One region of the Paenibacillus rhizoplanae genome, then DNA from elsewhere that is predicted to be linked to it. Evidence: riboswitches for the same ligand, from Rfam matches in the RefSeq annotation. Region 1 holds a riboswitch; the other holds the start of a gene.
The links. Region 1 has a riboswitch for S-adenosylmethionine ahead of ACFSX3_RS21435 (methionine ABC transporter ATP-binding protein). Riboswitches for the same ligand answer to the same signal wherever they lie in the genome.

Region 1 (8,040 bases):
GCTCGATTCCGGGGAGCCGATAGCCTATGATATCCTGGCGATTGCCCTCGGCTGTACGGATAATTACCATAACATTCCGGGTGCAGAGGAATACACCTGCAGTATTCAGAGCTTCGCCGGAACCCGGGAAACTTACCGCCGGCTAAATGATGTGAAGCCTTATGGAACCGTCAACATCGTGGGCGGCGGGCTAAGCGGCGTAGAGATTGCTTCGGAGCTGCGGGAGAGCCGGCCGGATCTGAATATCTCGCTTATGGACCGGGGAGAACGTATTTTGTCTTCTTTTCCGGCCAAGCTGTCCAGGTATGTCGAGGAATGGTTCAGTGAGCATCAGGTGGAGACGATTGGCGGGGTGTCGGTCTCTCATGTAGAAAAGGATGCCATCTTCAATGGCACCCAGGCTATTCCTGCGGATGTTACGGTATGGACTGCCGGCATTCAGCCGGTGAAGGTCGTGCAGCAGCTTGAGCTTCCGAAGGACCGCGGAGGCAGGCTCATAGTGGGGGAATATTACAATATCGCTGATTATCCGGAGGTATATGTGATCGGAGACTGTGCCAGCCTGCCCTTCGCGCCCAGTGCACAGGCGGCGGGGGCCCAGGGCGAGCAGGTGGGCCAGATTATTCAGGCGCTATGGCGGGGGGAAACCCCGAAGCTGCATAAGATCAAGCTGAAGGGAACCCTCGGTTCACTCGGCAAAAATGCCGGTTTCGGCCTGATGGGCCGCCGCTCCGTCATGGGCCGGGTTCCACGCCTGCTGAAGAGCGGCGTCCTGTGGATGTCCAAACGCCATTTCGGCTGATAATCCCGGCTTAGTCAATCTCCAGGCTGTCCCAGGCCTCTGCTTCTCTTATAGCGGCTTCAATAGCCTCTTCCAGAGCAGCGGGGGAATCGGCTTCAATAATCTCGCCATCAACCATGGCGAACGGCTGGAGGTAACACTCTCCGCAGTTGTTCAGACAGCCGTACTCCACTACATCATATTCAGGGTTTTGTTCCAGCTTAAGCTTGAGCGGTTCAGTGCCGTGGCCGATGTTGCTGGCACAGAATTCTATAATTGGTCTCATGATGATCTCCCTATTCTGCCTTAACCATTTTATTTTTTAAGTTTTTGTACTATAATAAACATACGAAAGGAGTGATTGAGAAATGAGTGAGAATGTACAAAGCGCAACCATGTACGATGAAGTACTGGAAGTCCTTGATAAACTTCGTCCGTTCCTGCAGCGCGATGGCGGTGACGTGGAACTGATTGATGTTGAAGACGGCATCGTCAAGCTGAAGCTTATGGGTGCATGCGGCAGTTGCCCAAGCTCCACGATCACGCTAAAAGCCGGGATCGAACGCGCCCTGATTGAAGAAGTAGAAGGCGTGGAAGAAGTCGTTCAGGTATTCTAATCCCGTTTCATAACCATCCCGGCCTCCGCTAAGAGGCCGGGATTTTTTTTATTATAGTGGATTTCGCCTGTAGGATCAACCTTCTGGCTATTTCAAAAAAAAACCAGAAGCCGCTCCGCCAGCCATCTCCGGCTACCGGGCTTCTTCTGGTCTTCTTAGGATTATTCAGCTTCCCTAAGCTTAAGCTTAGAATGCCGGAACAATCGCACCTTCATACTGCTTCTCGATGAACGCCTTCGCTTCCGGGGAAGTCAGCGCTGCTGCCAGCTTCTGGATCGCATCGGAGTCCTTATTGTCAGGACGGGCTACCAGCAGGTTGGCATATGGAGAATCTCCGCCTTCAATGAACAACGCATCCTTCGTTGGAGACAGCTTGGCATCCAGTGCGAAGTTGGTGTTAATCAGCGCCAGGTCCACTTCATCCAGCTGACGGGGCAGCATGGCTGCATCCAGCTCAATGATATCCAGCTTCTTAGCGTTCTCTGTGATATCCGCTTTGGTGGAAGCAATATCCGTGTCATCCTTCAGCTTGATCAGACCGTTCTTCGCCAGCAGAATCAAGGCCCGGCCTCCGTTCGTCGCATCATTCGGAATCGCAACCTTGGCACCTTCTGCCAATTCGTCGATCGATTTGATCTTTTTGGAATAGGCACCAAATGGCTCTACATGAACAGCAGTTACAGATACGAGATCCGTACCGTTCTTGGTGTTCTGATCATCGAGATAAGGCTTGTGCTGGAAGAAGTTCGCATCGAGCTGCTTCTCAGCAAGCTGTGTATTGGGCAGGATATAATCCGAGAATTCTTTGATCTCCAGCTTAATGCCTTGGGCTTCAAGCTGCGGGGCAATCGCTTTGAGGATTTCCGCATGTGGTACAGCAGAAGCACCAATTACCAGGGTTACCGGGTCGGCAGCAGGCTCTGTAGCAGCCGCTTCTGTAGGTGCCTTTGTCGCAGCAGAGCTCGTGGCGTTATTCGCCTTGTTGTTTCCGCAAGCGGCAAGCACCAATACCAAGGTCAGGCTGAAGAATGTAAGCAGTACTTTTTTCATCTGTAAATCCCCCTCTAATCCATATGGTTTATTGAATAAGGCTATATGTGGACGTACCTTATTTCCGTGTAAAATGTCTTACCAGCCGGTCACCGGCCATTTGCAGCAGCTGCACCAGAATCACTATCAGAGCTACTGAGATAATCATGACTTCCTTCTCATAACGATAATATCCGTAACGGATCGCCAGGTCTCCCAGGCCGCCGCCGCCAATAAATCCCGCCATGGCAGTATACGAGACAATGGTCACTATAGTAATGGTTATTCCGGCAAGCAAGCCCGGACGAGCCTCCGGCAGCAAGACGCGCATAACGATCTGCCCGGTGGATGCCCCCATACCCTGCGCTGCTTCAATAATTCCCCGGTCAACCTCCCGCAGCGCCGTTTCCACCAGTCTGGCGAAAAAGGGAGCCGCACCGATCACCAGTGCCAGAATGGTTCCACGCACACCGATGGAGGTGCCCATAATGATCTTGCTGAGCGGGATCAGGGCGACCATTAGAATGATAAACGGAACGGAACGCAGGATATTTACGATGAACGATAATACCGAGTAAACAGCTCTGATAATAACGTTATTTGATCCACCCCATAAATATAGCATAATTCCGAGCGGTAAACCAAGGATAATTGTGAATATTCCTGAAATAACAACCATGTTAAGTGTAGCCACCGTTGCATCGAGCATTTCTGCCCAATCAATCTTATTAAAATCCAGTCCGCCCATCAGGAAATCACCTCCACATCAAGACCTTGCGCTACTAGCTCTGTAAGCGTGGCTTCAACCGCATTGGCAGGTCCTTCGAACCGGACAATCAGCTGCCCGTAAGGAACATCCTTGATCGTTGAGATGGTGCCATGGAGAATGGCGAAATGAACCCCGGTTCCCTGAACCACCTGGGAGAGCGTGGATTCGTAAGTCTTGTGCCCGAGAAAAGTGATCTTGACCGACTTCGTATAGCCTGGCTGTACAGCATCAATCGCCTGCCGGAGCGGTCCGCCCGACTGAGTCTCACTGCGGATGAATTCTTTGGTAACTTCATGCTTCGGCTTCAGAAATACCTGGGCCACTTCACCCTGCTCCACAATTCCTCCGCCATGAATCACGGCAACGCGGTCGCAGATGCTCTGAATCACATGCATTTCATGGGTAATCAGCACGATGGTCAGATGGAATTTGCTGTTGATATCCATCAGCAGGTGCAGAATGGAGTCTGTCGTCTGCGGGTCAAGCGCCGAGGTCGCTTCATCGCATAACAGAACGTCCGGATCACTCGCCAGCGCCCGGGCAATCCCGACACGCTGCTTCTGTCCGCCGGATAGCTGAGCCGGGTACTTATTCCAGTGCTCCTCCAGTCCGACCAGGGCGAGCAGTTCCTTGACCTTTTGTTCAATCTCGGTTCTTCCAGCTCCGATCAGCCGCAGCGGAAACGCGATATTATCATAGACTGTAGCCGATGAGAGCAGATTGAAATGCTGAAAAATCATCCCGATCTTGCGCCGCTGCTCCTGCAGCTGTCCCTGGCTGAGCGCTGTCAGCTCCACACCGTCCACCCACACCTCGCCCGCAGTCGGGCGCTCCAGCAGATTAATGCAGCGGATCAGCGTGCTTTTGCCGGCCCCGGAGTGACCGATCACCCCGAAGATTTCCCCCTTCTTAATCGACAGGCTCAGCGCAGAGAGTGCAGTTGCCTGCTTACTGCCTTTGCCGTACACTTTGGTTATATCCTTCAATTCTATCAACCGCTGCGTCCCCCTTCTGTTCTAGCTTCCATCATTGCAAAAAAGGCCCCTTACGATCCGTGCAGATCGCAAGAGGCCCTGTGTGTATAATGACAATGCCTTCTCATCTGCCAAATACCCCGAATTGAAGGCATTGTAGGAATTAGCACCATGACATTTGGATGCAGCACTTAACTGAATTCAAACCGGTTGCCGGGCTTCATCGGGCCTATCCCTCCGCCGCTCTCGATAAGATAAAAGTATGAAGTTATATATTCCGTATCCTGTCAGAAGTTAATGTATGCCTAAGTATATTCAGTTTCGAGTTTTTTGTCAAAGGTAAGTTTTTACGAACGGGCATGTCCGGATTTCAGGCCTGAGGCCGCTTTATTCTTGTGCCATTGTTCATTACCGTACCTGTATGCGGCAGCCAGAGATTGGCATACCATCTCCAGGCTCTGCTTCAAATCCTCCAAATGGCTGTCGAGATCCTCCAGACGAATCTTGTCATGCAGTCCCTGGTGACGCTGCCAGAGATCGTCCGTCATCTCCGCATTCATGTAATGGATCTCAGCGTTGCGCCGCTTGCGCAGATTCTCTACCGGCTCCCGGTAGGAGTTCCTGATTCGCTCCAGTTCGTCCGCCAGCGGATGGTGCGCCTGAAGCAGCTGAAATTGCCGCAGCACCGTGAAGTAAGAGAAATGCACCTTCACCTTGGCGGTATTGAGATTGTACAGATTATTCAGCACCGTGCCCAGCTTGTCCAGCAGCGAGAAGACACGAATGAAGCCATCCTTATAGAAATACACATATCTGGCGTACTCCCCCTGCTCGGTGGACGACATATCATCCATATAACCGGCAACCACTGACTTTCGGAAAAAGGCGGCTGCGAACCAGCTCTGCTCCAGCTCATCCAGGGAGGAGATCAGGCCGCGCGTCCAGATTTCCAGCTTGCGGTATTCATGGTCATGGTCTTCATGTGCCGCCATCTCCTTGCGCAGCATGGAGGCAGCCTTCGCCATGGACTCCATAGCTTCAGCCAGCACACCGCTGTTCACGCGGGGCGGCTCTCCCAATAATGTCCGCAGCATATTTTGACCCTCCTTAAAGTTCACTTTTACACTAGAGGAAAATAACGGTTCCAGTTGCGGTCTACCCGCTTTGCAATATCCTCGCTCGGAGCCAGCTCCTCCGGGTATCCCGGCTTCATCCGGGCATCTATAATGATCGGCAGCGTATAGCTGACAGTGCCGCGGTGTACCTGGGCCGCCGAATAGATATCATCCGCCGGATTGAAGCGGGTGAATACGCTCCACAGGAATGAGGTCTGCGTGCTTACCGCTTCTTCCGCCTGATCGACCAGTACAATCAGCGGCCAGGCGGTCTCCCTCTCCTTGAAGACAGACACCAGCCGCTCCGGCAGCTCCGGGTCCTCTTCATAGGATGCACCGGAAACGGCTAAACATCCTCCGCAATAAGGCACAGCGGCGGTGATTGATGGAAGCAGACCCTCTGTATACGTCCTTGGCAGCTGACGGACCGGACTGCCGAGGCCCGCCATCACCGCTTTGCTGCCGTGATTCAGCTTTCGGCCGGTATAATCCAGCGTATCCATGGAAGTATTGGCAAAGATCGTCAGATCCGATTGCGGGTTGAAGCGCTCAAGCACCGTTTCGAGCAGCTTAGGGAAATCGGTCAGCTCCACCTGAACATTTGTCAGCAGCAGGAATTTGGTTAAGGAGAGCTGGCCTTCCCCCAAAATACGAAACGCTGACACCATATACTCACGCGGATAGCTTTCCCTCACAACCGCTGAAGTCAGTGAATGTGAACCCGATTCGGAGTAGGACCATAAGGCTTTGACCGAAGGAATCAGCAGAGGATAGGCCGGAGCGAGCAGCCGCTGCAAATAATCCTTCAGATAATAGTCTTCCTGGCGCGGCTTGCCGGTGATGGTCGCCAGGAAGATGGCATCCTTGCGGTGCCACATCCGTTGAACATGCATGACCGGGAAATCATGCTGCATGGAATAGTAGCCGGACTGGCTGCCATACGGCCCTTCCGCTCTCCGCTCCAGCGGAGACACACGCCCCCGGATGGAGAACTCCGCCTCGGCCGGAATCTGGTGCCCGCCCAAGGGGTCCTTCACCATGGGGAGCTTGCCGCCCAGCATCAGCGAGGCCAGCAGCAGCTCTGGAATCCGTTCCGGGACCGGTGCCACTGCCGCAGCAATCAGGGCCGGCGGTCCGCCGATGAAGACAGACACCGGCAGGGTCTCGCCGAGAAGCTCTGCCTGCGAATGATGGAAGCCGCCGCCCTTATGAATCTGCCAGTGGATGCCTGTGGTGCTGTCGTCATACACCTGAATCCGGTACAATCCGAGATTATGATCCTTCGGGTTGGTGATATTCTCCGTATAGACCAGAGGAAGCGTGATGAACGCCCCGCCATCCTTAGGCCAGGCTGTAATCCGGGGCAGCTCCTTCAGAGGGTCACTGCTGCTGCAGACGCCGAGCACCGGAGCCTCTCCTTGCGGTATATTCTTGGTGCCTGCCCTCAGCAGCTCAAGCAGCACCGTCTTTTCCCGCCATACGCCGGCGGCGGAAGGCGGAATCAGCTGCTCCATCGCCGTTGTCAGCGACTTCAGCAGCTGCTCCGGTCTTGTCCCAAAGGCTTTGTTGACGCGCCGGACTGTACCGAACAGATTCGTAGCAACCGGGAACGGTGTTCCTTGCACGTTCGTGAACAGCAGTGCCGGGCCTTCCTCCTGCACCACCCGGCGGTGAATTTCGGCAAGCTCCAGATAAGGATCAACAGGCGTATCTATCACTGCCAGATCCTTATCCCTGCGGAGCTGCTCGATCCATTGTCGTAAATTACCGTAACGCACTATAGCCTTCCTCCTCAAACAGGACGTTATGCTTATCCCGTCCACCGTTGCCGTATGCTTATCACTTGCTGCTCCTGCCAGCTCCGCTTAATTGCCAGACCCTTACACTCATGTAGCACAGAACCCCGAAGAGCCCGGAGATCAGCACAATATGAGACATCGCAGCAAATATGTACAATTTTTCATTATTCAGTGTGTATACCACAGCCGCTCCGCTGAATACCTGCATCAGGCATAGCAGAACTGCCGCTACTCCCAGAGCCCTCAGCTCAGGCAGCTCCTTATACTTCCAGAAGGCCAGATGCCCAAGCATAGCCGTCAGCAGGAAAAGAATCGCCGCCGCAATCCGGTGCACGAATACGATCCCTACTCCGCCGCTCATCTCCGGAATCCATTGTCCGTTACACAGCGGCCAGCCGGAGCATCCGCCCTGGGAGCTGGTGTGGCTTACATAGGCCCCAATGTAGACAACGATATATGAATATACTGCAGTAACCCAGGTTAAGTTGCGGAAGGCTGGGCGGACTTTGGGACTTCCCATGCTGAGACCCGCTCCTGGGGAGAATGTCCACCGGGTCCCAAGCGCCAGCATCAGCGAACCGGCGAAGGCGATCAGCGAGAAGCCCATATGCAGGGCCATAACCGCAGCCGACTGCGACTTCACTACTGCAAGCGCTCCCATCCCGCCTTGAACGATGACGAAGATCAGGGTCAGCAGGGCATAGGCCAGCAGATCTTTACGGTGCCTGGCATAACGCCAGAAGGCAACCATGGAAGCCAGGGACAGCAGGCCAGCCAGGCCGCTGAACAAGCGGTGGGTATATTCAATCAGAGAGCCGATCGTATAGGCTGGAATCAGCTTCCCGTGGCACAGCGGCCACTGATTTCCGCACTCCAGTCCCGAACCGGTCTTGGTCACCACAACCCCGCCGAACAGCGCCATGAACATAATGAGACAGGTCAGATAGCTGAGCCAT
Region 2 (8,040 bases), on a different contig from region 1:
CACGCTGAATAAAGTGGAGGATGCCTACCAGCGGGTCAACACCGGCCATCTGGTGGTGGATGCGCTGGTCACGAACACGCTGAATATCGGACAAGCGAACGGCATCCGAATCGACACCCGCCTTAAGCTGCTGTCCCGTGAGCTTCACATCGACCGTTATGACCTGTGCGTTGTGCTGGGCAACATGCTGGACAATGCCATTGAAGCCTCCAAAAAAGTACGGCTCGCCGAGGACCGCTACATTCTGATCCAGATGCACTCCAGTGAGTCCGCCCTGTTCATCCATATCCTGAATCACACCGCCACGGTGACCGCCCCATTGCAGAGCCGGAAGCCCGACCCGGAATACCACGGCATCGGCCTGACCAATATCTCCAGAATCTGCGAGAAGTACGGCGGGAATATGACGATTGAAGCCGGGCATCGGGAATTCAACAATATGGTGGTCCTCCCCTTCTCACGCGAAGCCTCTATATAAAATGCACTTTAGGGATCGTTATTAGCGTTTCAGGGTTGTTCAAGCCACGTTCCTCTCTTCTGCCTGTATGATAACTTCAGGAAGATTACCTAAGAGACACAAGAGGAGGAATTCAAGATGAACAAGTTAACTTCAGTCGTACTGGCTGCCATGTTAGTGATTCCTGCGGCCCCGGCTGCCGCGCAGGAGAAGGAGAGCCCGGTGCAGACAACAGCCCGCCTGCTGGGCTCGAAGATCGTATCCGATTACGGGGTAAGCGGCATGCAATATGCAATCAGGGATAGAGGTGCGATTACGGTATCCGGCGGCTTCGGTGTATCCGATAAGGCAGCCGGGACGACGATCACCAAGGATACGATGTTCGGCATCGGCTCGGTCAGCAAAATGCATGTCTCCGCAGCCACGATGATGCTCGCAGAAGATAAGATCATTGACATTGATCAGCCGCTGACCACGTATCTGCCGCAGTTCAAGATGGCCGATGAGCGGTACAAGCAGATTACCCCGCGCATGTTAATGAACCACTCCTCGGGCCTGTACGGCAGCCACTACGGGAACAGCATTCTGATGGACGATGCCGATACACAGAATCATGATGAGCTGCTGACCAGGCTTCAGTCCGAACGCCTGAAATCCGATCCCGGCGCATATTCCGTATACTGCAATGACGGCTTTCAATTGCTGGAGCTGATGATTGAGCAGGTGACGGGCAATAGCTATACAGAGTTCCTGGATCAGCACATGAGCAGCCCGCTGAAGCTAAGCTCCACCAAGACGCCGCTGGATACCTTTAACCGGCAGCAGCTCGCCAAAACCTACTTCCCTGGTCTAACGCAGGCATTGCCTAGCGAGAACGCCAATATCCTCGGAGCGGGTGGCCTCTATTCCACAGCCGAAGATCTGACTACATTCGCCGAGATGCTGAACGGAAAGCATCCAGACGTTCTGTCGAAAGCCTCCGCTACAGCGATGCAGCAGCCCGAATACAAGAACGGGATCTGGGTGCCTGAGGAGAGAAACAGCTTCAATTACGGTCTGGGCTGGGATGCCGTAGATCTGGCGCCGTTCAGTGATTACGGAATCACAGCCTTATCCAAAGGCGGAGATACCATCATGTATCACGCTGACCTGATTACCCTGCCGGAATCCGATATATCCATCGCGGTGCTCTCGTCAGGCGGAAGCTCAATCTATAACACCATTTTCGCCACCAATGTGCTGCTGGCCTACCTGAAGGACACCGGGAAGATTAACAAGATTCTGCCGGATGCTGCCTTCAAGCCTCCTGTTAAAGCGGCTATGCCAGCTGAGATGCAGTCCTTTGCGGGATTATATGGCACTGTCGGCGCAACCACAGCCATAACCATTAAGGACGGAGCGATTGATCTGCCTGCGCTTGAAGGGGGACTCATTCCTGCACAGAAGTATATCTATACCGGCAAGGGGCAGTTCACGAGCCCGGACGGCAGCGCCGCCATAAGCTTCGATAAACAGAAGAACGGCAAAACCTATTTGAAGCTGAATACCCACCTGAGCATCCCTGGCGTTGGTCAAATGCTAATGGTCACGTATGAATATCAGAAGCTTGCGGTAAGTCCGCTGAATGCTTCTACGAAGCAGGCCTGGGCGCAAAGAGACGGGAAGCATTACTACGCTGTGGATGAGAAAATCAATTCCTTCTTCTACCTCTCCCCTTCCATCTTGACGAAGACTATTGAGGTTGAACAAGGCTATGCCACCGGGACGCGGATTGTGGACGAGAACACCGCCGTCAATGCGGCTGAGATTCCAGTCATGAACGGAAGAGATGCCTTCGATCTGACCTTCTCCAAGCAGAACGGTGCCGAATATTTAACCATTGACGGCAATGATTATATTAGCGAGAACGCCGTGAAGCCGATCTACGGAGGCCCTGCCTCTACCAGCACCGTTCCTGCGGGCGGCGAGAGTGTATGGTTCAAGATTGATAAGAAGGCTGCCGGCAAAACCATGACCGTTACCTCTCCCCCAAGCGGCGGTTTCGTTGTCTATGATGCCGACGGGATGATTGTAAGCCACTTCAAGGTAAGCAAAGACCCTTCGGTCCGGTTGCCGGACGGCGGAATGGCCGTGTTCGGCGGGCAAGCGGGCGATGTGTTCAGGATTGAGCTGCGATAACGCTTTCATATTTTATACACAGTTTCTCCCACTCTCTCAAACTTGCTTAATGGGTAACAGGTATGTTTTAATGTTATCAAATTGAATAATACTCTTATCCAGAGTTCGGTGGAGGGCTTCGCCCGATGATACCGCTGTGACCGGCATGCTATAAGCATTAAGGCACAGCACTAGAGGCATCCCGGATGCCTTGCACAGATGAGAGGGTGCTGACAGTTGATGAGACTGCCCCCTTTAATTAGGGGGCTTTTTGTTTGAGAAGGGAGAGAAATGCATGACAGAGTGGATTACGGAATTTATACTCTTTTTCAAAGATTTGTCGTATGCTGGTATCGTCATCGCCTTGTCGTTTGAATTCGTACCTGCTGAAATCGTGCTGCCGCTTGCCGGATATTGGGTGTATCTTGGGGACATGAAGCTCCTGCTTACGATCCTGGCTGGTACTGTCGGGGGCACCTTCGGCCCGCTAACACTGTATGCCTTGGGCCGGTATGGCGGCAGGCCGATGGTCGATAAGTACGGCAAGTATCTGTTCATCCGCCCGCATCATCTGGAGGCCTCCGACCGTTTTTTTGAGAAATACGGCAGCGGTGTGGCCTTCTACGGACGCTTCATCCCCGGTGTGAGAACGCTGATCTCCATCCCTTGCGGAATCGCCAAAATGAATGTGTTCAAGTTCAGTCTGTACACCTTCCTGGCCATGCTTCCGATCACCTCGGTCTATGTCTATCTGGGCTTCAAGCTGGGCTCGCAGTGGGAGCATGTGGACGAGATCGTCAAGCCTTACCTTATTCCGGCGGCAACCCTGTTCCTGCTCGGCTTCGGACTGTACGTCTTGTCCAAGCGGCTAAGAAGAAGACAGGCTTAACGAAATTGCAGTTGATATTCAGGAGGAACTCATGGAGAATTGGTTCGAATGGCTAAAATACTTATTGCTGGGTCTCGTGCAGGGAGTGACGGAGCCGATTCCCGTCTCTTCCAGCGGGCACCTGATCATCGTACAACGACTGCTCGGCATGAAGCAGAATGGGCTATCCTTTGAAATCTTAACGAATACGGCATCCCTGATCGCCATCTGTTTTATTTTCCGCAAAGATATTCTGGATCTGATTACAGGTGCCTTCCATTATATGCGCACGCGCAATGCCAAGTACCGGTCGGAGTTCATGTTCTGCCTCTATATTGTGATAGGTACGATTCCTGCAGCCGTGGCTGCTGTGTTCTTCAAGGATACGATCGAACGCGTCTTCACCTCCGTACATACCGTATCCATCAGCTTACTTGTTACCGGGGTGGCCCTCTGGCTGATCCGCAATCTGCGCGGGCAAAAAAGAGACGGAAATCTTACCGTGCGGGATGCCATTCTTGTCGGACTGGCTCAGGCAGTGGCCCTGATTCCCGGTATCAGCCGTTCCGGTTCAACCGTGATCGCCTCGATCGCCGTCGGGATGAAGCAGGAGACCGCACTCAAGTTCTCCTTCATGCTGTACATTCCTATTAGTATCGGCGGTCTGATCCTGGGTGCATCCGACATCGTGCATGATCCTAACCGCTCCGCGCTGGCAATTCCCTATATGATTGCCTTCCTCACCACACTGGTCGCCACTTATTACGCGATGCGCTGGTTCATCGGCATTATGGCGAAGGGGAACCTGATCTACTTTTCGTACTACTGCTTCGTGGTGGGCACGCTACTGCTGATCTTCCAGTAACAGAAACGGATGCCCTTACTATTCGCTCCAAGGCAACAGACGGGGATGCTCGTCAAGGATGGACTGATACTGCTCCTTCCAGCCGTACTTGCCATTCGGGTCCAGTTGCATATAACGCATATACTTCTCCAGCCGAAATTCCTGCTTCGACCAGCCGAGATGCTTAATCCGCAGGTTGCTCAATTGATGAGGCAATTCCCAAATATTCTCTGGCAACCGCCCGGAGTGTTGCGGGAGATCATTCCAGAGATAGGTAATGTCTTCGCGGTAGCGGACCAGGAACGGCCGGTATCTCATGTGGGCCCGCCAGTACTTATCCTCGCGGTAATGGTTGTCATCCCATAGATCGTAGAGGCGGAAGCAGAATAAGTCGCAGTTCTCCGTTCTCAGCAGGGAGTCCACTTCTTCGGCAAAGCTGGATTCAAAGATCTCATCCCCATCCAGATTAAGAATCCATTCCGGCTGGGTCGCAACCACCGCCTCCCACTGCTGCTTGCGCAGCTCGGATTCATTGTTGAAGCGGGAGACCGGATTATAAATCAACTTAAGCGGAATTCCCCCCAGAACCTCCTTAATTAATTCTGCTGTTTCATCTGTGCTGCCATCATCGATAATAACGGCCTCGTCGATATATTTGCGGTGCTCTTCCAGAATCTTCCGCAGGAACCTTGAGGCTTCATTCTTGACGATCATCGTGAGAGTCAGCTTGTGTCGGCGTTGTGCCGCTGCCGGGGTGACAACATGTTCCGCATCAGCAGCTTGCAGCTTAATTAGATTAGCTTCTGCATCTGTTAGTTTTACGAACTCCTCCACTTTGTCAAGATCACTGTCTCTGTAGATATGCAGCGCCGGATAATGAGTATCCACGAAGAGGGGAATATCAAGTGCTGCTGCACGGATACAGAAATGGCGATCCTCTCCCCAATAGGAGAGGTTTCGGACCTTCTTGTAACTAATACCGGACTTGATGGCCTTGATGCTGATCAGAGTACAGGCACCAAGTCCGCCGACTTCATAGGTTCCCGGTTGCCTCATCTTAAGCAGAAAAGCATGCAGGCGGCGCTTGATCTCCTCAGGTGAAAGCTTTTCTCCCGGCAACGCTTCCCATTGGTTGTATTCGTCATGCATCCACACCTGCGGCTGTTCCAGCTTGCCCGGCTGCCACTGGGTCCAGAACACTTCAGCGATAATGTCCTTGCCTGAATTGATCAGCTGTTCCAGCGTACTTGGATGAAGAATAAGATCGGAATCCACCAGAAACAGATAATCATAGCCGAAAGCTTCCGCGCGCCGGATCATCTTATTTTTGAACTCGGCCACCTTCCAGATAAGGCTGATACGCCAGGCATGGGTATTATCATCGCGTATATAGTCATCATGGTAGCCAGAGGGTTCCAGGAAGACTGTTCTCCCGCTCTGGGCGAACTGCTGCAGGAGTTCACTGGAAGCTGTATCCCGATTATCATCAATCAGATAGTAATGCAGCTCAATATTGTTAAGGTTGAGCCGCTGCAGCGACTTCAGAAAATGCTCCAGAATCTCCGGTTTCTGATGGATCGGGCTGCCAAGTAGCACTCGTTTTATCTTCTGATTCATATGAACACCCCTTTGATTTGAAAATAATTGATATAACACAATATATATTAAGTGAGTTATCTAGATAAGCCTATTTTCCTGAAATTACAACCTTCTAGCCCGCCGGGCAAAACGACAAACACCCCTTAGAATCAATTGATCCTAAGGGGTGTTTGTCATTCAGCCTATTTATTTATTGCCCATCAGTATCTTCGCATAAGGCGAATCGATCGGGATCATGATGACCGGCTCATTCTTCAGCGTAGTCACATAACTCTGCAGCGTGCGGTAGAAGCTATAGAACTCGGGAGATTTGCCATAGGCCAGGTTATAGATCTTGGCCGCTTCCCCTTCGCCTGCGGCGATAATCTTCTTGGAGTCGGCTTCAGCCTGGGCCATCAGCTCCCGGGAGGCGCGGTCCGCCTTGGAGGTGATCTTCCTGGATTCCTCGTCCCCTTCGGACAGATAACGTGCAGCAATGGATTGACGGTCCGAGATCATCCGGTTGTACACGCTCTGCTTGTTCTCTTCCGGCAGGTCGGTACGCTTGATCCGTACGTCAATGACTTCAATTCCGTAATTATCCCGGGTCAAAGCCGCTACTACATCCTTAGTAATCTCATCATTAATATTGCCCCGTCCGGTATCCTCACTGATGATATTCTCATAGTTGACCTCCGACAGTTTGCGGCGCACCGAGTTGTAGACAGCTTCATCGATACGCTGGACCCCACCGCTGACCGATTGAACGGTTCTCAGGAACTGCGAGGCGTTGGTGATTCTCCAGACCGTATAATTATCAACCACAATCGGCTTCTGGTCCTTGGTCAGAATGCTGGTCGGCGAGCTCTCGTACGTCATCTGATACTTGGGCAGCTCCGAGACATTTTCGATAAAAGGAAGCTTGAACTTCAGCCCCGGCTCCTCCACAGCACGCATTGCTTCACCGAAACGGAGAACGACCTTATATTCCCCTTCCTTCACGATGTACATAGAGCCAGCCAGCAGAATAATCAGAACGATAGATGATATCAATAAGATGATCGGGTTTCTTTTCACTTGGCATCTCCTCCTTGCGGTGCGGCTGAAGGCGCCGGATTCACAGCGGCAGGAGCAGAGGGGCTATCCTTGGTGCTGCGCATCAGCTCATTCAGCGGCAGATAGTTCACAGTGTCACTGTTTGAGTTCGTAATGAAGATTCTGGCGTTAGGCAGGATCGTCTCCAGTGTCTCCAGGACCAGCCGGCTCTCGGTGACGCTCTGATTATTGGCATATTCGGCAAAAATCGCATTGAACCGCGCCACATCCCCCTGCGCATTCAGGATACGCGACTTCTTCTCGCCTTCGGCCCGCTCCAGCAGGGCCTGTGCTTCACCGCGCGCCTTCGGAATGATATCGTTCTCGTACTTCTTGGCGTTGTTGATCTTCGTATTCTTCTCTTCACGGGCGTTCGTCACCTCGCGGAAGGCTTCCTCCACCTGGCCGCTTGGCGGCTCAATATCCTGGAACTTGATATCGATGATCTGAATGCCGGTGTTGTATTTCTTCTGCAGATCCACCAGCAGCACGCGGACCTTATCCTGAATGACCGTCTTCCCGTCAGTAATGGCATAATCCAGCTTCTCGGAACCAATGACCGCACGGATCGAGGAGCTGGCCGAGTTACGCAGGAATTTGTCCGGGTCATCAATGTTATACAGGTAATCACGGATATTGCTGATCTTCCACTGGACTACCGCATCGGCAGAGACAATATTCTCATCGCCTGTAATCATCATAGCTTCATCATCCACCGGAACTGCTCCATCCGACTCTTGGCGGTACCCGATATGAATCCGCTGGGTCAGCTCGGCAGGCACGGTAATTACATCCTGGATGGGATAGGGCCATTTGAAATGGAGCCCGGCTGAGCTCTCACTCGTATACTTGCCGAAGGTCAGAATAGCCGCACGTTCCTGCTCCTGCACAGTATAAAATGAGGTGGCGCCGATATACAGCAACACAGCCGCAGCGGCTACCCCCACCCCTATCCTCTTGTACATGCCCGGCTTCAACTTCGGCAGCTTGAACCCTGGGATATTATCGCCATTCTGGTTCATGAAATTCAAGATGCATCGC

Region 2: it holds a riboswitch for S-adenosylmethionine, as region 1 does, so the genes downstream of both, ACFSX3_RS17100 (DedA family protein) here and ACFSX3_RS21435 (methionine ABC transporter ATP-binding protein) in region 1, are expected to answer to the same signal.

What each region holds. Positions count from the first base shown of each region.
Region 1 is NZ_JBHUKY010000035.1:10,866-18,905, forward strand. Features, by position in the region: gene ACFSX3_RS21410 (NAD(P)/FAD-dependent oxidoreductase) at 1-802, shown strand, start outside; gene ACFSX3_RS21415 (YuzB family protein) at 813-1,067, opposite strand; gene ACFSX3_RS21420 (NifU family protein) at 1,150-1,398, shown strand; gene ACFSX3_RS21425 (MetQ/NlpA family ABC transporter substrate-binding protein) at 1,585-2,448, opposite strand; gene ACFSX3_RS21430 (methionine ABC transporter permease) at 2,507-3,175, opposite strand; gene ACFSX3_RS21435 (methionine ABC transporter ATP-binding protein) at 3,175-4,191, opposite strand; SAM riboswitch class I at 4,292-4,426, opposite strand; gene ACFSX3_RS21440 (Cthe_2314 family HEPN domain-containing protein) at 4,518-5,264, opposite strand; gene ACFSX3_RS21445 (UbiD family decarboxylase) at 5,291-7,063, opposite strand; gene ACFSX3_RS21450 (COX15/CtaA family protein) at 7,125-8,040, opposite strand, start outside.
Region 2 is NZ_JBHUKY010000029.1:613-8,652, reverse strand. Features, by position in the region: gene ACFSX3_RS17110 (GHKL domain-containing protein) at 1-478, shown strand, start outside; gene ACFSX3_RS17105 (serine hydrolase domain-containing protein) at 596-2,635, shown strand; SAM riboswitch class I at 2,727-2,840, shown strand; gene ACFSX3_RS17100 (DedA family protein) at 2,910-3,503, shown strand; gene ACFSX3_RS17095 (undecaprenyl-diphosphate phosphatase) at 3,535-4,347, shown strand; gene ACFSX3_RS17090 (glycosyltransferase family 2 protein) at 4,366-5,943, opposite strand; gene hflC (protease modulator HflC) at 6,112-6,981, opposite strand; gene hflK (FtsH protease activity modulator HflK) at 6,978-8,021, opposite strand.